DNA from 4 places in the Robertmurraya sp. DFI.2.37 genome. Region 4 is predicted to be linked to each of the others. Evidence: predicted binding sites of a transcription regulator. Region 4 holds the regulator's gene; each other region holds the start of a gene.
What was found. Region 4 encodes Rex, which represses fermentation and respiration genes when NADH is low (regulators of the CRP and FNR family bind a similar motif). Its sites were predicted from a motif close to TTGTGAAATATTTCACAA; they were not measured.

Region 1: the regulator Rex is predicted to act here: its motif matches at 2,600-2,617, upstream of PZE06_RS06245 (DUF2249 domain-containing protein).
Region 2: the regulator Rex is predicted to act here: its motif matches at 1,780-1,797, upstream of pflB (formate C-acetyltransferase).
Region 3: the regulator Rex is predicted to act here: its motif matches at 4,515-4,532, upstream of qoxA (cytochrome aa3 quinol oxidase subunit II).

Annotation. Positions count from the first base shown of each region.
Region 1 covers NZ_JARGEJ010000007.1:127,256-133,380, reverse strand. Annotated here, with positions in the region: gene PZE06_RS06260 (DMT family transporter) at 1-304, opposite strand, end outside; gene PZE06_RS06255 (carboxypeptidase M32) at 565-2,088, opposite strand; gene PZE06_RS06250 (DUF2249 domain-containing protein) at 2,254-2,487, opposite strand; gene PZE06_RS06245 (DUF2249 domain-containing protein) at 2,673-2,915, shown strand; gene PZE06_RS06240 (DUF2249 domain-containing protein) at 2,912-3,118, shown strand; gene PZE06_RS06235 (hypothetical protein) at 3,132-4,376, shown strand; gene PZE06_RS06230 (metal-sulfur cluster assembly factor) at 4,389-4,706, shown strand; gene PZE06_RS06225 (ATP-dependent DNA helicase) at 4,945-6,125, opposite strand, start outside.
Region 2 covers NZ_JARGEJ010000035.1:15,227-21,351, forward strand. Annotated here, with positions in the region: gene clpP (ATP-dependent Clp endopeptidase proteolytic subunit ClpP) at 1-220, shown strand, start outside; gene PZE06_RS16945 (YuzL family protein) at 322-459, opposite strand; gene PZE06_RS16950 (YkuS family protein) at 599-841, shown strand; gene PZE06_RS16955 (cupredoxin domain-containing protein) at 1,056-1,502, shown strand; gene pflB (formate C-acetyltransferase) at 1,880-4,105, shown strand; gene pflA (pyruvate formate-lyase-activating protein) at 4,202-4,942, shown strand; gene nadE (ammonia-dependent NAD(+) synthetase) at 5,360-6,125, opposite strand, start outside.
Region 3 covers NZ_JARGEJ010000053.1:7,057-13,181, forward strand. Annotated here, with positions in the region: gene PZE06_RS20400 (hypothetical protein) at 1-156, shown strand, start outside; gene qoxD (cytochrome aa3 quinol oxidase subunit IV) at 582-884, opposite strand; gene qoxC (cytochrome aa3 quinol oxidase subunit III) at 885-1,490, opposite strand; gene qoxB (cytochrome aa3 quinol oxidase subunit I) at 1,480-3,456, opposite strand; gene qoxA (cytochrome aa3 quinol oxidase subunit II) at 3,446-4,429, opposite strand; gene PZE06_RS20425 (N-acetylmuramoyl-L-alanine amidase) at 5,420-6,125, shown strand, end outside.
Region 4 covers NZ_JARGEJ010000038.1:38,349-44,473, forward strand. Annotated here, with positions in the region: gene groL (chaperonin GroEL) at 1-44, opposite strand, end outside; gene groES (co-chaperone GroES) at 100-387, opposite strand; gene PZE06_RS17780 (CPBP family intramembrane glutamic endopeptidase) at 727-1,464, shown strand; gene PZE06_RS17785 (YdiK family protein) at 1,461-1,670, shown strand; gene PZE06_RS17790 (redox-sensing transcriptional repressor Rex) at 1,728-2,381, opposite strand; gene moaC (cyclic pyranopterin monophosphate synthase MoaC) at 2,428-2,922, opposite strand; gene PZE06_RS17800 (ABC-F family ATP-binding cassette domain-containing protein) at 3,120-5,042, shown strand; gene tsaD (tRNA (adenosine(37)-N6)-threonylcarbamoyltransferase complex transferase subunit TsaD) at 5,252-6,125, opposite strand, start outside.

The sequences.
Region 1 (6,125 bases), on a different contig from region 4:
GAAGAATGACAGCTATGGAAACACTCAGTTCATTGATCGTAAAGAAATAACAGTAGTTAAAAAAAGCAATGCTGAAGATCCCAGTTCCAACAAAAAATGGAAGCTTCTTTAATTGTACTTGCAATTGCTCTCTATAAGACACTGCCCCTACGATTAAGAGAAAGATAGCAGCAAAAGTGACCCTTACTGTAACAATCTCCATTTCTGTCAATCCAGCCTCTTTCAGTTCTCTAACAAAAATAGCAATTAATCCCCATAAAGCTGCACCAAAAGCAATCATAATATACGGCAAGATTTTTTTCATAGCTTCCTCCAAGAACAATAGCGCAAGCCCCTTGCTCGTCACCGTACATAACTGAAAGGACCTGATCTTTGATATAGGAAACCTACGGGTGCAAGCACCTCTGGTTAACTTATCGTATGGAGAGAACCTGAAGTTTGTAAGGCGATCGGTGCGGAGCTAGACGTAGATATACTAATTGAAAAAGTAATATACAACTACAAAATCTATCATTTCCTAAGAAAGAAAAAGGACGACAAACACGTCATCCTTAGACTGTTGAACTAAATATTCAAGCTGTAAACTTTACTATATTTATCGTATAAATAATCAACTAAATATTGAGCATTTAACCCTTCCCCAGTTACATCTGTTAAGATTTCCAAAGGCTTTTTCAAAGAACCAAACTGGTGGATGTTTTTCGTTAGCCACTCTTTTATAGGTAGTAAATTCCCTTCTTCAAGTAATTGATCGTAGTTTGGTAGATCTTGTTGCATCGTATTCTTGAATTGAGCTGCATACATATAACCTAAAGCATAGGAAGGAAAATAACCAAAAGAACCTCCTGACCAGTGTACATCTTGTAAAACACCGTTTTCATCACTGTCAGGTGTCACCCCCAAATACTCTTCATACTTCTCATTCCAAATTTGCGGTAAATCTTTTACTTCAATTTCATCATTAAATAGGCCTTTTTCAATTTCATATCGAATAATGATATGGAGCGGGTATGTTAATTCATCCGCTTCTATCCGAATAAGGGATGGTTTTGATTCGTTAATCCCACGATAATAATCATCTACGGATACTTGAGCAAATTGACCATTTGAATACGATTTTAACAGCTCATAGTTTTTCTTCCAGAATGCATAATTTCGTCCAACAAAATTTTCGTAGAATAGAGACTGGGATTCATGGATTCCCATTGAAGTCCCTGTACACAATGGCGTTCCTACTAGATCCTTGGATATATTTTGTTCATAGAGAGCATGTCCACCTTCATGAATTGTCCCAAACACAGCGACGCGAAAGTCTTTTTCATCATATTTAGTCGTTACCCGAACATCACCAGGATTCAATCCAATCGCAAAAGGATGTACCGTTTCATCCAATCGACCAGCTTGGAAATCATAACCCATTTGTTCTAATATATTCAAACTAAAATCTCTTTGTTTCTCTTTTGGAAAATGTTCAAATAAAAAACTTGTCTCTGGTTTGTTGTCTGATTCTGAAATGGCTTTAACAAGCGGAATGATTTTTTCACGAAGATCTCCGAAAACTCTATCTAAAATCTCAACTGTAATTCCAGGCTCATACATATCTAACAAGGTATCGTATTTATTTCCTTCATAGCCCCAGTATGTAATAAAGCGTTTATTCGTCTCTACTAACTTTTCTAAATACGGTCTAAATAGATCAAAATCGGATGAATCCTTCGCTTCTTCCCACACACTTTCAGCCTTCGACTGGAGAATAACGTACTCCTTATACTCTTCTGCAGGAATTTTCTTATTGCGATCATATTCTTTTTTACAATGCTCGGCTGTCTTCCTCGTAATTTCCGAAATGACCTCTTTCGCCTCGTCTGTCGTTAAATTAGCAATGTAAGCGGCCATTTCTTCAGAAGTAGACATTTTAAACACTTCCTGAGACAAAGTTCCAATCACTTGTGAACGCTGTTCAACACTCTTCTTGGGCGCTCCAGTGCGTAAATCCCAATAAACTAAAGCAAGGGCTTCGTTATATGCGCTCATTTTCTGCACATAAGCAGTAAACTCTTGCTCGATCTGCTTAATTTTTTCACTCATTATTATTTGTCCTCCCCAAAACTGTCATTCCATTTGCAAGGATATATTACGTATTAAACCCCTTAGTGAATCAAATACCCCTATATTTTATCATATTTTTCAGAAAATAACTCCAAAAAATAGAAAAAGAGGATCGTTTCAAAAACAAACCCTCTCATCTGATTCCTATTTTTTTCCGATCGCTACTCTCCAAAGTTCAGGACCTTCTTCTAAGTACTCCCATGTAAATGTATCTGTTCTTTCTATCATAAATTGATATCTTAATGGCTTGGGATCATGGTCATTTACTAGCAACATAAACTCCCCTGGTTGGAGGGAATCAAAAGTGTTAATAATCTTTGGATGTTTTTCTTTCGGTGGATAATTGGGCGCAATCACTTCAGCTGCGAAATTTTTCATATTACTCACTCCCCTTAAATTGTAAACTTCGTTCCTTACATATGTAGTATAGAGCGTGCAATATTTTGGAGAAGTGAACACCATCACACTTGAAAATAAAATTCTTCATGTCTTGTGATTTACATCACGATATCACTTAATGAAAATGATTATCATTAAAGAAAAGACATAAGGGAGAGATGAATATGGAAAAACGTGTCGTAGAATTAGATGTTCGTGAGGATCTGAAAAACAAGATAGAGCCATTCCAAAAAATTATGGTGGCTGTTAAAGGCTTAGAAAGTGGGGATGTCTTTATTCTCCATGCCCCTTTTAAGCCTACCCCTCTTTTCGCTGTTTTGAAAGCAAAAGGTTTTGTCCATCAGGCAGAACAGCTTGAGAAAAAACACTGGAAAGTAACATTTACAAAAAAGGGGGAATCAAAATGAGATTAGATAATCGCGGATTAGAACCGCCTAATCCAATGATGAGGACACTTCGCGCTCTAGAGACTTTAGCTGAAGGAGATACATTGGAAATCATCAATGATCGTAGACCAATGTTTCTTTATGAACAATTAGATGAGCTAGGCTTTAAACATATAACTGAACCAAACGAGGATGGAAGCTTCACAATAAAAATTACAAAGTAAGGAAGATGGTTTCATGATAGTGAAGAATACAGGGAGTGAAACGAACATTAAATTACCTTTTTCTTTTATTTTTTTTAGTATACTTGCGCTTCTTATTTCTCAATTTCTCATTCTTTTTAACGGGGATGCTTTTATAAATGGGCACTTCCGCATTCCAGCAATTTGGTCTGCTGCCCATTTATTTATATTAGGATGGGCGTTAATGATCGCAATGGGTGCTATGTATCAATTGGTGCCGGTAGCATTTTTGACTCCGATATGGAATGAAAAATTCGGTTTTATACAATTTGCTGTCACAGCGGTTGGGGTTGTCTCCTTTGCTATTGCCCTTTATATCATCCCTAGTAAAGCCCTCATTCCCGGGATCATCATGCTTATTGGGATCATTATGTTCCTTATTCAAATGGGGATGACCTTGCGAAAACAAGCAAAACCAAATATCCTTACTCTTTTTGTCGGAAGTGCATTAGTCTGTTTGTTCCTAACGATCATAATGGGAATTTCATTAGTTTTTAGCATGAAAACAGGATTTGCTAGCAATTATTATTCAATCCTTTTTCATAGCCATTTATTATTGGGAATCTCTGGCTGGTTTACACTGCTGATTTTTGGTTTCTCCTATAAAATGGCACCGATGTTTTCCCTTTCCCACGGCTATGAGATGAAGCAAGCAAAATATGTTTATGGCTTTTATAGCACAGGGTTGCTATTCGTATTGTTGTCGTTTGTTCTCGATTTTTCTTGGTTGTTTAAATGTGGATTTTTCTTACTCTTAGTCGGCTTCAGTAGCTTTATGTGGCACATTTACCTGATCTTGAAAAAAAGAGTAAAGAAAAAACTTGATCTGCCTTTTCGCTTTGCTTTATTAGCGATTATCTTTGGTGAAATGATTCATTTACTTGCTTTTATTGCATGTATAAGCAATCAATTTGCAAGCTTGGCTGCTCCCCTAATCGTTGCTTATATCATGCTTTGGATTGCCTATAGTATTATTGGCTACCTTTATAAAATCGTTCCATTCCTTTGGTGGACGCACAAGTATTCGCATGTTATTGGAAAAAAGGATGTCCCAGCTTTGAAAGATATGATTAATGAAAAATTAGCACTTCCGATCTTTCTATCGTTTATTTTCGGTATTTTACTTGTTTCTATAAGCATTGCCCTAAATGGGCAGATGCTCTTCTACATTGGACAGCTACTCGTTACAGCAGCATCCATTGTCTTCGGAATTGCGATACTCGCCGTTATTAAAAAATAGGAGGTTACGAAAATGAATCTACAAGAACAAATTGCCTTAGTAGATAAAATTCGCGAGCATTTAAAAAAGGTAATGGACCCGGAATTAAATATTAACGTCGTCGACCTTGGACTTATTTACGATATCTCTCTCGTTGAGGAAAATGCGGTGGAAATCGTCATGACGTTAACCACTCCCGGTTGTCCTTTACATGACAGCATTATTGGCGGTGTTAAACATTGTGTACTCGAGCTTGAAGAAATTGACCATGCTGAAATCCAACTTGTGTGGGAACCTGCTTGGTCGCCTGAAAAAATGACAGAGGCAGGCTTAAAAGCGATTGGACGATAAAACTGAATCATAATAAGTATCTCTTAAAAGTAGTTCCTCTAAATTACTGCTGTTCCTCAAATATTCAAAATCATTTGAAAAGCTATACAAACTTAAAGCTAGAGCACCCCCTTTAACACTTTGGCAACTTAAATTTACACAATTGGAGCTTTGAAGCAGAAAGTTGTTCTTAACTATAGGCGAAAAACCCCCCTTCATATGAACGATTCTTCGTTCTCTGAAGGGGGGCAATTGTGTTTTAATATTCTTTTGCTTTTACAGGAAGGACTTGCTTTACTTTTTCCAATACGTAATTATTTAACTTGTCATCAATTAAAACATGAACACTTCCACAATCGTCGTGTGTACGGATAAGGCGCCCAATTCCTTGCCGTAAACGAAGGATCATGTAAGGCATATCCACTTCTTCAAATGGATTTTCAGCTCCTTCACGTTTAGCAGTAAAGACCGGATCATGTGGAGGAAAAGGTAAATCAAAAATAATAACATTCTCGAGTGCTCTACCAGGAATATCTAACCCTTCCCATAAATGGATTGCACAAAGAACCGAATCAACCTCGTTTTGAAAACGAGCAACTAAAGTACTAATTTCCGCATCTCCCTCGAAATAAATGGGAAATTCAGTCTGTCCGTCAGAAAATGCTTTAAATTGCTTTAAATCTTCATCTTTTGTAAAAAGAACGAGCGCTTTTCCATTAGATGCACGAAGTTGTTCAAGCGTATATTTATACTTTTCTAGCAGATTCTCATGATTAAAAGTAGGCATATGGATCATCATCTTTTCTTCATAATCGAAAGGTGACTTCACAGAGAATGATAAATAATTATCAATGCCCAAACTCTTCGCAATATATTGCAATGACCCGTTTTCTGATAATGTTGCTGATGAAAAGATAAAAGGTTTCTTTTGCGAAAAAACATCCTCTCTCATAATGTCTTCAACCATTCTTGGCATGATCACGAGTGTCCTTTCCTCATTCACTGCTTCGAACCAAATTATCCCTTTTAACTCCTTTAAAAATAAAGATAACGAATACGTAATTTGTTCTAAATATTCCTCAACAATTTTCAAATCATATTCATTAATCACGTACATTTCACTTTCAAATACAAGCTCCTCCTCAAGCTCCATAAGAAGGTTTTGCAATGTTTTTGCTTGAGCTAACACCTTAGGCGTCTTCGTAAGCATTTGTTTTTCCGAATCCCCATTTTTACTTGCCACTTTTGTAATTTCAGCAAAAAAGCGTTCGTTTTCAATGATTGCTTTGTCAATAATGTGAAGCGTTTTTTCGCGTACATCATTCTCCATCAATTTTGTCAGCAATGTCTCAAGCGTCAACTCTGAAAGTCTATAAGTGAGAGCTTTTTGGCTAGCATATTCAAGCAAATGTCCTTCATCAAAAACAACAGACGAGCTTT
Region 2 (6,125 bases), on a different contig from region 4:
AATGATCCATCAACCTCTCGGAGGAGCGCAAGGGCAAGCAACAGAAATCGAGATTTCCGCTAAAAGAATCTTAAAATTAAAAGAACATGTAAATCAGATCATTTCAGAACGCACAGGCCAACCAATAGAAAAGGTTGCTAAAGACAGTGACCGGGACTATTTTATGAACGCCAAAGAAGCACTGGAATACGGAATTATTGATGAAATAATTCAGAAATAGAATGAAAATAAAGACCATCCGTTATGATCTGCACCGCTAATTGTTAGCTACATCTCTAACCTTTGTGGTGCAGTTGATCATCACGGATGGTTTTTTTATCTTTATGAATGACGCTTTTTAGTCTTTTTACGTGCTGAAGATACACTTTTACCGTCGAGTTCAGTATTTGTTGTCCCTTGACCTTCCACTTGGCTAGAATTTAAACCAACGGTTGACGGATCTGCTTTCCGTTTTGTCATTTACATAACACCTCCATTGTTTACCTTCTCATGTTCAACATTTTTTATTCATTAAACTTTTTATATCTTGCAACAGAGAAGGACGGGTGAATATTATTTTGTGCTCTAACCCATTCTACTAATTGGAGGAGGTGTGAAGATGGCGAAAATTGGCGTGGAAGATTCTCTAACCAATATTCAAGATGCTCTTCGTGAAAAAGGTTATGATGTTGTTCAACTAAGTCAGGAGTCTGATGCGAGAGGATGCGACTGTTGTGTCGTAACAGGAATTGATTCAAATGTGATGGGAATGAACGATACAATCATCCCAGGTCCTGTTATCGAAGCTAACGGTCTAACCGCAGATGAAGTATGTGAAAAAATAGCACAAAATCTTAAATAATTCAAACGGATAACTAATTAATAGTCTTTACTGGCTGTAGACAAATTCAAAGATTTTCGAGTTTGTCTACAGCTTTTTTTGTTTTTTTACATGCATTCCCCCTTTCCGATCACTGTTCTCATAAATTTAAAGATAAACGAATCAGTTTTTAGACAAGTTCTCACTACCGTCATGCATATAGTAGTAGTGGACAACTTATAAAGGGGGATCTCCAATGCAATTCATTGTATTGAAAAAACGCTCTATCTTATTATTTGTACTCATTTTTGTTACCATCGCTGCAAGTTCTATTTGGCTGCTCTTCTCAAGGGAAACAGTCACCACTACCGCTCAAGGAGAACAGCTCAGAGATATACATCTCGTTACGACCGAATTTAAAACAAAAACAGACGATGGGAAGGAAATTGAAGCGTACCGATGGGACCCAGGAACCATTTATGTTGGCAAAGATGAAAAAGTTCTGCTTCGGTTATACGGTGTAAACGGCCATGAACATCCTTTTATTATTGAGGGCACAGATATTAAAGGTGTTGTCAAAAAAGGCGAAGAAACAACAGTGGAACTCCAGCTTAAAGAAGAAGGAGTCTACCGCCTAGTCTGCTTAACCCATCCAGATATGGGTAGCAATGGTCCAATGATTGCTAATATTGTCGTTGATTAGAAATTACGATGGGAGAGAGATGTATTTCTTCTCCCTCTTCTATTCTTCATTGCCTCCTCTTCTTCTTTCCACTTGATTTCATAAAATCTCCAATATTTTATTAACTTATATTACGTTTTTAACGTTACAATAATAGCAATGAACTTTATTTTTATATAACAGCTTCTATAAACCATTAGAAAGTTATAGTACAGATTCATATTTTCCCAGTTTGAATAAAATTTAAATATTGATGAAATCCTTTTGTTCACAATAAATTCACGAAAATATCATTTACATGTGATGATATTCACATAAAATCTGTTATACTTTAAATATAGTTAAATTGTATCAACTGTTATATTAACAAATAAAAATGACAGAGGTGTTTTTTTATGATGGAACAGTGGAAAGGATTTGCAAAAGGAAGATGGCAAGAAGAAGTGAATGTACGTGACTTTATTTTAAGGAACTTTACGCCATATGAAGGTGAAGACAGCTTTTTGGAAGGACCAACAGAAGCGACCTCTAAATTGTGGGAACAAGTTATGGATTTAACGAAGCAGGAACGTGAAAACGGCGGCGTTCTTGATATGGATACGAAAATCGTATCTACCATTACTTCTCATGGACCAGGATATTTAAATCAAAACTTAGAAAAAATCGTCGGCTTCCAAACAGACAAACCTTTCAAACGCTCTTTGCAGCCATTCGGCGGCGTAAGGATGGCAAGTCAAGCTTGCGAATCATACGGTTATGAAATGGATAAAGAAGTAGAAAGAATTTTTACTGACTATCGTAAAACCCATAATCAAGGTGTTTTCGATGCGTATACTGCTGAAATGAGACTTGCTCGTAAAGTAGGAATCATTACCGGTTTACCTGATGCATATGGAAGAGGTCGAATTATCGGTGACTATCGCCGTGTCGCCCTTTACGGGGTAGACTTCCTAATGGAGCAGAAGCTAAATGATTTTAATAATATGACTTCTGTTATGAGTGAGGACGTGATTAGACAGAGAGAAGAATTATCTGAGCAATATCGCGCTTTAAAAGAATTAAAAGAACTAGCGAAAAGTTACGGTTTTGACATTTCTAAACCTGCTCAAAATGCGACGGAAGCTTTCCAATGGCTCTATTTTGGATATTTAGCGGCAGTAAAAGAGCAAAATGGTGCAGCGATGAGCTTAGGACGAGTGTCTACATTCTTAGATATCTATATTGAAAAGGATTTAGAAAATGGTGTTCTAACTGAACAAGAGGCGCAAGAATTAGTCGATCATTTTGTAATGAAGCTACGTCTTGTCAAATTTGCTCGCACACCTGATTATAATGAATTATTCTCTGGAGACCCTACTTGGGTAACAGAATCTATCGGGGGCATGGCAATGGATGGCCGCCCGCTTGTGACAAAGAACTCATTCCGCTTCTTGCACACATTAAGAAACCTTGGTCCTGCTCCAGAACCTAATTTAACTGTATTATGGTCCACTCAGCTTCCTGAGAATTTTAAAAAGTTCTGTTCAAAGGTTTCGATTGAAACAAGTGCGATTCAGTATGAAAACGATGATATTATGCGTCCGGAGTACGGCGATGATTACGGTATTGCCTGTTGTGTATCTGCCATGGAAATCGGAAAGCAAATGCAATTCTTCGGAGCCCGTGCTAACTTAGCAAAAGCTCTTCTATACGCCATTAACGGCAACAAAGATGAGAAGCAGAAAGTTCAAGTTGGACCAGCCACTTCCCCAATTACTTCAGAAATTTTAAATTATGATGAAGTAATGGAAAAATTTGATCAAACGATGGAATGGCTTGCTGGGTTATATATTAATACTCTAAACATCATTCATTATATGCATGACAAGTATAGTTATGAACGCATTGAAATGGCACTTCATGACACAGAAATTTTACGGACGATGGCAACAGGAATTGCCGGATTAAGTGTTGTTGCCGATTCATTAAGTGCCATTAAATACGCTCAAGTAAAAGTAATTCGCGATGAAAATGGCTTAGCGGTAGATTTTGAAATTGATGGTGATTTCCCTAAATACGGAAATAACGATGACCGTGTTGACAGCATCGCCGTAAATATTGTTGAAAGATTCATGAAGAAATTACGCAAACACCCTACTTATCGTAATTCTCTTCATACGATGTCTATCCTGACCATTACATCAAATGTCGTTTATGGTAAAAAGACTGGTAACACTCCAGATGGACGTCGCGCTGGCGAGCCATTTGCTCCAGGAGCCAACCCAATGCATGGACGTGATACCAAGGGCACATTAGCATCCCTTTCTTCTGTCGCAAAATTACCGTACAGCTACGCGATGGATGGTATTTCTAACACATTCTCCATTGTACCTAAAGCATTAGGGAAAGAGGATGAAAGCCGCGTCAACAACCTTGTTAGCATATTAGATGGATACGCTGTAAAACAAGGGCATCATTTAAATGTCAACGTGTTTAACAGAGAAACATTATTAGATGCAATGGAACATCCTGAGGAATATCCACAGTTAACCATTCGTGTGTCTGGTTACGCAGTAAACTTTATTAAATTAACAAGAGAACAACAATTAGATGTCATTAATAGAACATTCCACGGTTCTTTGTAATTAAATCGTAGAGGAGTTGATTCATAACTCCTCTTTCAAAAAATTTTGAGCATGCGATAAAACGTGCTTTCCTAATTTGAAGGGAGATTAATCATCATGAACGGAAACATTCATTCAATCGAAACTTTTGGAACTGTTGATGGGCCAGGGATCCGCTACGTCATTTTCACACAAGGATGCCTTCTTCGCTGCCAGTTTTGCCATAATGCCGATACTTGGGAAATAGGAATTGGTAAGCAAATGTCTGTTTCCGAAATCATCGATGATTTAAAATCCTATTTACCATTCATTGAAGCATCTGGAGGAGGAATTACCGTTTCTGGCGGAGAACCACTTCTACAAATTCCATTTTTAATCGAATTATTTAAAGAATGTAAAAAATTAGGGATTCATACGACAATCGATTCTTCTGGCGGCTGCTTTTCGCATGCAGAACAGTTTCAGACGAATTTGCAAGAACTCCTTCAGTATACAGATTTAATTTTGCTGGATTTAAAGCATATCGACAGAAAGAAACATAAAAAACTTACTGGAATGGCTAATGACCATATTCTTGAGTTCGCTAAGTATTTATCGGCACATGAAATACCAGTATGGATTCGACATGTTCTTGTTCCGACAATCACAGATGATATCGATGACTTAAAACAATTAAGTGAATTTATCGGCACACTAAAAAATGTGCAAAAAGTCGATGTTCTACCCTATCATCAGCTTGGTGTCTATAAGTGGGAAGCTCTTGGCATGGAATATCCATTAAAGGGCATCGAACCACCTAGTAAGGAAAGTACGGCTTTTGCTCAAAAAATATTGAACGAAAAGCTAACATCAGAATAAAAACAGAGGGAGCGCCATCCAAATTTTTAAGTGCAAATTGTTCCTAAGATGGATGCAAATCTGTTTTCCCTTCGTGCTCAGCATCGTATAAACAAAAATAGGCAAGTTCAAAACGATAAAGAAACCTCCAGTACTAATCTAGCACCGGAGGTTTTCATCGTTGGGAGGAGCCTGAAAATGGTTAGGCTTTAGCTGATTGCAAAAGACTAGATCACTCATTAAATTCACAATAAACAATATTTATAACTTCCGAAACCTTAAAAAATGACCGTTGCCGATTTATGCGACAATGGGGATTTCTTAAGGTTATTATTATCCTCTGTCCAAGCCTACTCACAAATTCTTTTCTGCTAACTTTGAGCGTTTATTAAAGAAATTACTGCCATTTGTGATTAAGATTACTTAGCTCTTCGCTAATTATTTCCACCATTGATCAAACATTGTTGCTGGGAGCTGCCTTTTATGCTCTGTTAAAAGATAACGCTCTTCTATTTTCTTTGCTACTTCCTCTGATACTTCTTTTCCTTCTAAATAATCGTCTAATTGATCATACGTGATTCCAAGTTCCGTTTCATCAGCTTGCCCAGGTGTTTGATCAAGTAAATCCGCTGTCGGGACTTTCAAGTAAATGCTCTCATCAGCACCCAATTCTTTTAAAAGAGCTTTTCCTTGACGTTTTGTCAAACCTGATAATGGCAGTAAATCGGCCCCACCATCGCCATACTTTGTAAAAAATCCAGTAACAGCTTCTGCCGCATGATCAGTGCCAATAACTAAAAGATTAGCTTGTCCGCCAATCGCGTATTGGGCTATCATTCGCATTCGTGCTTTCACATTTCCTTTATGATAATCCCTTAATTCTTCTCCTTCGATACTCCTATCATATTCAACTTTGACGGCATCAACCGCATCCTTCACATTAAACGAGTAAGATTCATCAGGCCGAATAAACCTCAAAGCCTTTTGTGCATCATCTTCGTCCTTTTGCACACCGTAAGGAAGACGAACAGCAACAAACTTCACAGAAAATCCTTCAGTTCGTAGTTGCTCAACAGCAAGCTGTGCCAAGCGACCAGCTAATGAAGAATCCTGTCCACCACTTATCCCTAACACAAAACCGTTTGCCTTCGTTTTCTTTAGATACTCTTTAAGAAAATGAACTCGTTTTGTAATTTCCTCTTTA
Region 3 (6,125 bases), on a different contig from region 4:
CTCGTATTTTTATCAAGCTTCTTTGTAAGCGGTCCCAGCGCTCCTTATCAATTATCAATCGGAATTAGTATCATGGTTTCGTCAATGCTTTTATTTGGATTCGGGATGTTTTTACCGTTGATGGAAGAGGTAAGTGGAGAAGAGATAAATGAGTAAAATCGAACTGATAGCTTATAAACTTTACGATTTAGGGAAGGAAAATTGATATATATATATATATATGAGAAAAAGAGCGTACTAGATCGTAGACGATTTGGTGCGCATTTTTATTGTAGGAGTAATGGAATGAAAATAAAATGGTTAGATGTATTTGGAATATTGTTTCAGGTTTATTTGTGTTTTTCATTTCTGTTTGGATGAGTGGTCCAGGTATAGGAGAAACTGACATACCAAGAGTAATATCCTCTTAACTATACTTTGGACTAGAAAGGAAAATATAAAAAACGTACAGTTAGTAAAAACTGTACGTTTCTTTAGTAATAAGACTGAACCATCCTCTTTACACGACGTTGATCATGACAGAACATTTTTCGCAGTAACAAAGGAGGAATAATCTATTTATTACTAGTTACAATAGTCTATTAATGAGTAGCATGCCCAGCAGACATGACCCAAATGGAGCCAACGACGATGACAACAGTCATGAATACTCCATAAATAATGTTAATGACATTCGTTTTTCCGTCTTCTCCTTCGCGCAAGTGCATGAACATGAAAAGTTGAATCCCGGCTTGGAGAACCGCTAATGTCCCGATAATCCACATAATCACTTTAAAGGAAAGATTTGTTTTTAAAGCGATAAATGCAGCTCCAAAGGTAAGGATTAAGGAAAAAATGAAACCTAGTACATGGCTGATTGGAAAGCGATTTGTATGTTTCTCCATTTAACCCACCATCCCTTTTAAATACACGAAAGTAAAGATGAAAATCCATACAACATCAAGGAAATGCCAATATAGTCCAATAATAAATGTTTTTCGGGCAGTTGTTGGTGTTAAGCCTCTGCGCACTAATTGAATGATAACCATGATTGCCCAAATAATTCCAAATGTTACGTGAGCACCATGTGTACCAAGTAAAACAAATAAACTGGAGAGAAAAGCGCTTGTTTGCATTGTTGCTCCTAGATGTACATAATGAATAAATTCATTAATTTCCATAAATAAAAATCCAGATCCGAGGAGAAGGGTAATAACAAGCCAGAAAATAAGACCTTTTAATTGCTGACGACGCATCTCAAAAATGGCTATCCCCATCGTAAAACTACTGGTTAAAAGGAGAACAGTCTGGATAAGAACATCTTTAATCATAATGATATCCTGATGAGTAGGTCCACCAGCATAACGCTGGTAGAGGACCCCATAAACACCAAAGAGGGTTGCAAATAAAACGATTTCTGCTCCAAGGAAAATCCAGAAGCCGAGTATATTTAAACGGTTTTGCTCAGTTTGATATTCTAATGGTAAGGAATGATCGATCTTACTTGACATAGTTATGCACCTCTCCTTCCACATTTCTCCACTTGCTTTCCGTTTCTTTAATTTCATCAACTGGAATATGATAGCCTTCATCATAATCGAAGGAGCGGTAGATCAAGCCAGCGATAATTCCAATTGCAGCGATCGCAGCAGCAATATGCCACTCAAATACAAGGAAGAATCCTGCAACTCCGAAGACCACTCCCATAAAGAACGGAAGACCGGAGTTTGACGGCATGTGAATTTCCTCAATATCACTATCTTTTATGGTTAAACCTTCATTATTTTTCTTCATTTTCCAAAATGGATCTAGCCCATCTACTTCAGGCAGCTTCGCAAAGTTATATGGTTGAACAGGGGAAGCTGTTGCCCATTCAAGCGTACGAGCATTCCAAGGATCTCCTGTAATATTGCGGTCCGCATGGCGAATGCTCCAATAAATATTGTAACAGAAGGCAAAAAAACCTAACGCTAATATGACAGAACCTATAGCTGAAACAAGGAATAATGGTGCAAAACCAGATTCTACTGAGTAGGTATAAGAACGACGAACTGCACCATCAAGCCCAAGGAAGAACATTGGCATAAATGTTGCGTTAAAGCCGATCACAAACAACCAGAAATGCCATCTTCCGATTTTCTCGTTTAGTGTGAAACCAAACATTTTTGGCCACCAATAATAGAGAGCAGCAAACACGGCAAAAACGACACCAGGAATAATTGTGTAATGGAAGTGGGCAACAAGGAACAGCGTATTATGATATTGATAGTCTGCTGCACCCATTCCAAGCATGACCCCGGTTACGCCACCGATAATAAAACAAGGGACAAATGCTAGCGACCAAAGCATTGCATTGGTCATTTTAATTCGGCCTTTGCGCATCGTAAAGAGCCAGTTAAAGATTTTTATCCCCGTTGGGACGGCTATTGCCATCGTTGTAATGGAGAAAATGGAGTTTACTGCTGGTCCTGATCCCATTGTATAGAAATGGTGAACCCAAACTACCATACTTAAAAATGCAATGATTAAGATTGATAGAACCATTGATTTATAGCCAAATAATGTTTTGCGAGAGAATGTTGAAATAATCTCTGAATAGATACCGAAAGCAGGGAGTACTAAAATATACACTTCTGGATGTCCCCATAGCCAGAAGAGGTTTGCCCAAAGCATATCAAGGCCGCCGCCAGATAGTGTAAAGAAGTGGGCACCGTAAAGGCGATCAAAGGTCATTAATGCTAAAGCAACCGTGAAAATAGGGAAGGCAGCAATAATGATGACAGACGCAATGAAAGAAGTCCAAGTAAACATTGGCATCTTCATTAAAGTCATGCCCTTCGTTCGCATTTTTAAAATCGTTACGACAAAGTTAATTCCAGATAGCAATGTTCCGATTCCGGCAATTTGCAAGGCAACGGCATAATAGTTGTTGCCGATCCCTGGCGAAAATTCTTTTCCTGCAAGCGGGAAGTATGAAGTCCAACCGGCATCAGGAGAGCCACCGATAACAAAAGAGATGTTAAATAGCATTGCACCACCGAAAAATAGCCAAAAGCTCAATGCGTTTAATTGGGGGAAAGCAACATCTCGAGCCCCAATTTGCAGTGGAACAACAACATTCATAATACCGATTAGCATTGGCATCGCCATAAAGAGAATCATGATGACACCATGGGTCGTGAAGATTTCATTGTAATGTTGAGCATCTAAGAATTCCATTTCTGGTCTTGACGTTTGAGCCTTCATTAAAAGGCCGTCCATTCCGCCACGGAAAAACATTAAGACACCAGAGATAATATACATAATCCCAATACGTTTATGATCAACAGTTGTAATCCATTCAGACCAGAGCCATTTCCATTTCTTTAAATAGGTGACTCCAGCTACGATTCCGACCATTGTTAAAACAATCGCGATTTGTGAACCTAAAATTAATGGATCACCTGTAATAAAAAATTCATTCCATTTAATGCCCACTGTGGTCACCTCCGTGTTCTGTGTCTTCATGATGATCGTGCTTTTCTATGTCATCATTCGTTTTATTTCTGTAATTATCCTCTTCTTCAAATATTTTCCCCTGGTAGCCATGCCCACGATAAAGTTCAGGGTGTGTATACGTTTTTGAATTGTGATCAGCATGATTGACCCAGTCGAGATGTGTGTTTGAAAAAGTTAATCTACCTAAGTGTGTCGGTTTTAATAGCTCCTCATATTCTTCTTCAGTTAATTTTGGAGCAGTTTCTTTTACTTCCTGAACCCATTTGTCATACTCAGCACGAGTTTGTGCTAATACTTCAAACTTCATATCCGCGTAGCCGCGGCCATTGAAATTGGTATTCTGCCCTTCGTAAGAACCAGGATGATCAGCAATTAAATACATTTCAGTTTCCATTTTTCCCATTGTGTATTTTTGACCACCTAAAGCAGGCACCCAAAAGGACTGCATCGTACTAGCTGATGTTAATTTAAAAAGAATAGGTGTGTCTGCAGGAATATTAACATAGTTTACCGTTTCAATTCCTTCCTCTGGATAGCTAAAAATCCACTTCCAGTCAGCAGAAGTTACATGTATGGTAATTGGCTCCTTATCTTCATAGCCTTGCGGTACCTCTTCTAATGCATAGAGTGTCTTAACAGTAGGAATGGTTAAGGCAACAACGATAAGAATTGGAATCGCTGTCCAGATAATTTCCAATATAGTACTTCCATGTTCATCAGGTGGCTCATAGTCTAAATTGTCTTTTCTTTCACGATATTTCCAGACGATATAACCAAATAATCCAAAAACAACAACGACTACAAGGAGCATCCAAATTAAAGACCAGTTGATTAAATCTGTAATGCTTCGTGCCACTGGGCCTTGTGGGTCGAAGACAACTAATTTCGACTCACAACCACTAAGGAATAGCAGGGGTGCAGTTGTCAAAAAGGCAAACAATCCTTTTTTCATTCAATGTCAACTCCTTATTCAGTAAAGTTTCTTTTCCCGAAAGTGTTTGATAAAAACCATAAAAGATTCGAAAAATTGTCACAAAATGTTCATAAATTCACAAACTTATTCAAAAATAAAGATGTCTATGGTCATGATGCAGACAAATCGTTTCCACTAACTTCGACTTATCTATGTAAAATGCTATGAATTTCTTAAGATAAGACTTTGTTATATGTCAGTATTGATTTTTGTATCAACAATATTGTTTAACAAAGCTTAAGAAAGTGAAACGAAGTTTTTGATCATCTATTCACATTTGTCTAAATAGTTTTACACAATCAAGAAAGAAGGTTCTTTTAATACATTAACACTGTGTATATGATGATAACATAATTATTTGATGATAATTGTTACAAAAAAAGTAAGGAATAATTATCCATTTTAATGTCTGGTTTTTCTTCGATTTATTTATAGTAGAACAACGATAAATGGAGAACAATCTTACAAATCTGTTCCCTGGAAGTGTGTAAGCTGCCCTTTATTTACTCAATCTATTTAGAGTGAGAGTAAAAGGAGCGATATATTTGTGAAAATTTGAAGAAGAGGTAGTTCATCGATCTGATATAAATGAAGTAAAAGAAAAATCGCACGAAGTAAATAGTTTTTTTAAAAAGTTTTGTTACTAATAACCAAAAGAATTCGGGTGAAAAGTTAGAAAATTATCTCAATCGATACATTACAAAAAGAAAAATATCAACTACTAGCAAGATGGACAACAGAAAATATTGAAGCTTCTTCTCTAACTTTAAATTTCCATTTAGAATAAAATTTTGCAAAATAAAGTTCCCGAATATAAGCAGTTAGCTAAAATATACAGCCAAAGAAGTTGAACAAAATAAAACCCTCAAAGTCGTGGGTAATATCCTTTATACGAATCATGTTCTGATTGGATAATGGTACAAGCAAAAAATCGTCCTTCATCATATATAATCAAGAGAGGTGATGATTATGGTCAAAATTTATTTAGATCCAGGCCATGGAGGATCTGACCCAGGAGCACAAGGAAATGGGTTACAAGAAAAAAACCTAACATTAGATATTGCTGTGAGGATACGGGATATTTTAGTAAATGAGTATGAAAATGTTGAAGTGAGAATGAGTCGAACTGGTGATACGACAGTTAGTCTTGCTCAGAGAACAAATGATGCAAATTCATGGGGAGCAGATTATTTTTTATCGATCCACATTAATGCTGGCGGCGGTACAGGTTTTGAGAGTTTTCGTCATACTAGTGCTCCGGCACAAACAGCAAGATACCAAAGCATTATTCACCCAGAGATTGCATTAGAGAGTTTATTTCGAGATCGCGGGATGAAAACAGCTAATTTTCATGTGCTTCGAGAAACAAGAATGCCAGCTCTACTAACGGAGAATGGCTTTATCGATCATGCAACCGATGCATCGAGATTACAGAATGCTAGTGTTCGAGCCAGCATTGCTCGAGGGCATGTCATTGGGCTTGAAAAAGCTTTTCAATTGCGAAAAAAAACGAATTCAAATCCAGGAACGATTTATCGTGTTCAGATCGGCGCTTTTGAAAATAGGGAAAACGCGATCCAACTTGCGAGACGTGCTGCTACGAGCGGATTTACAACTCACATCTTTCAGGAGGATGGGCTTTATAAAGTGCAAATTGGTGCATTTTCAATGAGAG
Region 4 (6,125 bases):
ATCGCGCGGCGAGCATCTTCACTGAATTTAATCTCTTTTGCCATTTGAAAAAACCTCCTTAAATAATGTTTATATTAAAACAGCCATAATTTTAAAATCTTATTCGCCGACAACAGCTAAGATGTCATTTTCACGTAAAATTAAATACTCTTGACCTTGATACTTCACTTCTGTACCAGAGTATTTTGAGAAGATAATGCGATCACCTACTGAAACTTCAAGAGCTACACGCTCACCGTTGTCTAGTACACGACCAGTACCAACAGCTACAATTTTTCCTTCTTGAGGCTTTTCTTTAGCTGAATCTGGTAAAACGATACCGCTTGCAGTTTTTTCTTCCGTTTCAACAAGCTCAATAACAATGCGATCACCTAATGGCTTTAACAAGTGAAACAACCTCCTCAATAAATATTATGTAATATTTATTAGCACTCGCACACTTTGAGTGCTAACACAATTAATATATTAATGAATTCTCTTTTTTTTTGCAAGTATCATGCACGATTTTTTAAAAAAATTAACACAAATTTTTACATGAATTTTTAGATCGTACTGCGCCTCATTTCCTGCCGGCTCTTTCTTGCATATAACCTTTCAAAGTATGTACTACTTTTGAAAAAATATCCATCGACAAATATTTTAAGGCAACTATTTGTACGTTTAGCAATTTTATTAGTAGAATGGTTTTAGTGCATCATTAGTTATGTTTAAAAGGGGAATCATAATTTGAAAAAGGAATATTGGTACATTTTAATCATTTACATTACGATGCAACTTTCAACTTTTTTAGGAGTGCCAGCTTTAACATTTGGCGGCGTGTTAATTGGATATAGTATAGAGGAGATGGCTGTCTACGCTGTCGTTATTTGGATTGTCTTCAGCTTTTCCGTAGCCTTGCTCGCGACTTTATTCCTTTTGCGTAAAGAAATGAAGCAACCAAGCTTGGATCGAGAGACTGCTTCTGTTTCAGCCTCAATTGTTTGGGCGATCGCTGGCGTATTTCTCGCGTTATTTGCTCAAGGGTTAGCTGCCAATATTGAAAGTTGGTTAGGAATAGATATGGGCTCTGAAAATACACAGCAAATCCTCTCTTTGATTGAATCCTTTCCAGTTGTTGTCATTGTCAGTTCTGTTATTGGACCCATTCTGGAAGAAATCGTTTTTCGTAAAATTATTTTCGGCTCACTTTATAAGCGGCTGAACTTTTTTCTCTCAGCCATAATAAGCTCTGTTATTTTTGCCTTAGCCCATGCAGAAATCGAACATTTATTGCTGTACTCGGCAATGGGCTTTACCTTTGCTTTTCTCTATATTAAAACAAAACGAATTATTGTTCCAATCATCGCTCATGTTGCCATGAACACCTTTGTTGTTCTCGTGCAATCTGTTTTTAAAGAAGATATTGAACGAATGCTACGAGAAGCAGAATCTATTCAGAGATTCATTGGAGGTCTTTTTCTATGATACGAACACCTTTGTTCTCAGGTATCCTTTATATTGTTCTTGGACTTTTATTTACCTATTTTGCCGTCCAGGATGTACAGCGTAATGGCGAATGGGGAATTTTCACCTATTTATTCGTCATTTTAGCTACCTTTGATTTCGGAAGTGGGATTCGAATGGTTCTCTTTCACTTCAAAGTAAAAGCCATTCAAAAAGATAAAAAATAAACAGCATAAAAAAGGCATGAACTTAGTTATACCGAGTTCATGCCTTTTGTCATAAAATTATTCCTCTTCCTCATCTACTCCATAATGCTTAAGGAAATACACCAATGATTGAAGCTCCACAGCCAGATCAATATGGTGAACTCTTGTTGTCGCTGGTACAGTTAGTCTTGCTGGTGTAAAATTAAGGATTCCCTTAACATTAGCTGCTACGAGTCGGTCTGTAATCGTTTGGGCAAATGGAGCTGGTACCGTTAAAATTGCTACTGTAATGCCCATTTCTGTAATTATTTTTTCAAGCTCGTCCATATGATGAATAGGAACATCCCCGATCGTTGTACCGATCTTCGCCTCTTCAACATCAAAGCCAACAGCAATTTTTGTATTATTATTTTTCAAGAAATTATAATGAAGCAGCGCAGTACCTAGATTTCCGACACCAATCAACGCAACTTTTGTTAACTCATCTTGATCAAGGGTCTTACGAAAAAAGGTTAGCAAATAATTAACATTATAACCATAGCCTTTTTTTCCTAAAGCACCGAAATAGGAGAAATCTCTCCGGATTGTTGCTGAATCTACCTTCACCGCTTCACTTAGCTCAGCAGAGGAAACCCTCTGTTTTCCTGAAGAATGTAAATTCTTTAAAAAGCGATAATATAACGGTAGTCTCTTTGCCGTTGCTTGAGGTATTTTCACTGTATCGTTACTCATTTTATTTCCCCCACCCCTATATAGTCCTTTTTTAACGAGTTAAACCTTATTTTACTTCTTCTTCCCTTTTAAAATCGCCGTTTTTACCACCAGTCTTTTCCACTAAATACGTTTGACCAATAACCATGCCTTTATCAACTGCCTTACACATATCATACACTGTGAGCGCACAAACCGAAGCTGCTGTTAACGCTTCCATTTCTACTCCCGTATTTCCTTTTGTCTTAACAGATGCAGCAATTTTTAACTCATAATTCTCATCCTTTATTGCCCACTTGAATGAAATATTCACTCCTGTCAATGGAAGTGGATGACACATTGGTATAATATCCGCTGTTTTCTTACAAGCCATAATACCTGCTACTTGAGCAACTGCAAGTACATCCCCTTTTTTATTTTGCTGCTGGGTAATTTGCTCGTAAATTTGTTTATTTACTGTAATACTAGAGTTAGCAATTGCCGTTCTTACGGTTTCCTTCTTATCGCTAACATCAACCATTTTTGCTCTGCCTTCTTCATTAAAATGGGTAAACTCTGCCATTATCAAACACCTCACTTCAAATGATACACTATTTTGTGATCTTTGTGAAAATATTGTTATTATCTTCACAATAAATTTCTCTTTTATGAGGAAAAAACGTATCTCTTCATAATGAAGAATGCCAGGAAAAATCTTCTTTAATTGCTGTTCTTAAGGTTCTACGTTACACTATTCCTAGACATATTGAGGTGAAACCAATGATACTATTACAAGTAAATCAACTATCAAAATCATATGGGGCTGACCCCATCTTAACGAATATAAAACTAGAGGTACAAACAAAGGATCGGATTGCACTCGTTGGACGAAATGGCGCTGGAAAATCGACACTCCTAAAAATTATCGCTGGACAGCTGTCTTATGAAAGTGGCGAGATTATTAAACCGAAGGGTGTCGAGATTGGATATTTAGCGCAAACAACCGGACTGGAATCGAATTATTCCATTTGGGATGAAATGTTGACGGTATTCCAGCATTTAAAATTACAGGAACGATCGCTGAGACAATTAGAAGAAAAAATGGCTGATCCGGCTGTCTTTAATCATTCAACAGAGTATGAAAAAATCTTAAAAGAGTATGATCAACTGCAAGTATCCTACAAAGAAAACGGCGGCTATCAATACGAAGCAGATATTCGCTCTGTTTTGCATGGATTAAATTTCCATTCTATTGATTACTCAACAAAGATTTCGAGTTTGAGCGGCGGGCAAAAAACAAGACTTGCCTTAGGAAAGCTATTGTTAACGAAGCCTGATATTTTAATTCTTGACGAACCGACAAACCATCTTGATATCGATACTCTTTCATGGTTGGAAAACTACTTACAGGGCTATTCTGGTGCTATTCTTATCGTTTCCCATGATCGCTACTTCTTAGATAAAGTCGTGAACCAAGTGTATGAAATTTCGCGTTTAAACATCACAAGATATACAGGGAATTATAGTGCCTATCTAGAACAAAAGGCATTGAACTACGAGCGCGAGATGAAACAATATGAGAAACAGCAGGAAGAAATCGCTAAACTTCAAGACTTTATCCAACGTAACTTAGCACGCGCTTCCACAACTAAAAGGGCGCAGAGTCGCAGAAAACAATTAGAACGAATGCAAGTGTTGGACAGGCCTCTTGGTGATGAAAAATCAGCCTCATTTGGCTTTGACATCGAAAGACAAAGTGGAAATGACGTATTAAAAGTAGACTCTTTAGCAATCGGTTACGACAGTGAAAAAATTAGTGAAGGGCTCTCCTTTCGCCTCACAAGGGGAGACAGTATTGCCCTTGTTGGCCCAAATGGAATTGGCAAATCCACTCTATTAAAAACAATTATCGGTCGATTACCCCAACTGGCTGGTGATATTCACTTTGGTTCAAACGTAACTATCGGCTATTATGATCAGGAGCAGGCTGAATTAACATCCAATAAAAGGGTTTTAAATGAATTGTGGGACGACTATCCTTTAATGAACGAAAAGGATATTCGCACAGTATTAGGGAATTTTCTTTTCTCTGGAGATGATGTATTAAAAACTGTCTCAACTTTAAGTGGTGGTGAAAAAGCGCGACTAGCTTTAGCCAAACTAATGATGAAAAAGGCTAATTTTCTTATTTTAGATGAACCGACAAACCATCTTGATTTAGACAGCAAAGAAGTATTGGAAAACTCTTTAATTGATTACCCTGGAACCATTTTATTTGTATCACACGATCGCTATTTTATTAATCGGATTGCGACAAAAGTATTGGAGCTTAGCCCCCATTCCGCAACCGAATTTCTCGGTGACTATGATTATTTTGTCGAGAAAAAACTCGAGTTTGAAGAGTTAAAAGCATTGGAACAAAAAATGATATCAACAGCCGATCGACAAATAAAGCAAGAAAAGACAAGTTATCAACAGGATAAGGAAGCCAAAAAAATAGAACGGCAACGAAAAAGAAGAATTGAAGAGATTGAACAGCTGATTGAGGAGCTCGAAGGAAAGATTGAAAAAAATGAACAATTGTTGTGTGAGCCCGACATTTTTCAAGATCACGAGAGAGTCTTAAACCTTACGACTGAAACAGAGCAGGCAAAAGAACAGTTAGAGCACCTCCTTGAAGAATGGACTGAATTGGCAGAATAATTTTCAGAAATGAAGCACCGGGATAGCAACACTATCCCGGTTTTTATTTTCCACATAATTGTCCACATTTCAAACCTTTATATTAATGCCTTCCACAAACTTTTCCACATTATCCACAAAAAATCATCTATTTATCCACATTTTCCACAAGGAATAAGGTCTTATCCACAAAAATAACCCGATTACTCGGGCTATTCTCACTATCGTATTTATTGGTTGTGACTCGTAATATCTAACCCTGGATTAGCATTTAAATCAAGCTTTGCACGTTGCCCTTTAGCATAAAAAATACTTCCTGCTGCAGCAATCATAGCTGCATTATCTGTGCACAAGTACAAAGGCGGAATCACAAGTTCCACTTTTTCTGTGGAAAACGTTGCTTCTAACCTTGTTCTAAGCCCTTTATTCGCTGCAACGCCTCCAGCCAACAATACTTGTTTAACATTATATTCCCTTGTTGCTTTTAATGTTTTCGTAACTAACACATCAATGACACTTTCTTGAAAGCTAGCGGCTAGATTTTCAGGAATTAGCTTCTCTCCACGTTGTTCAGCATTGTGGACAGTGTTGATAACTGCCGATTTTAATCCGCTGAAACTAAAATCATACGAATCCTCTTCCAGCCATGCTCTCGGCAATGGAATCGTCGCCTCTCCAGCCTGTGCCATTTTATCAATATGTGGCCCACCTGGATATGGGAGGTTTAGCGTTCTTGCAACCTTATCATAAGCTTCTCCAGCAGCGTCATCCCTTGTTTCCCCAATTACTTCAAAATGGCCATGCTCCTTCATATATACTAGTTCAGTATGTCCACCAGAGACCACTAGTGCTAATAGCGGAAATTTCATTTCTGCCACAATTCGGTTAGCATATATATGACCAGCAATATGATGTACGGGAACTAACGGTATTCCATGTGCAAACGCTAAAGCCTTCGCAGCATTAACACCAATTAGCAATGCCCCAACAAGTCCAGGCCCTTCTGTTACAGCAATTGCATCCATGTCCTTAAACTCTAAATTAGCCTTTGTTAGCGCCTCTTCCAATACAATCGTCAATTGTTCAACATGGTGCCTCGATGCA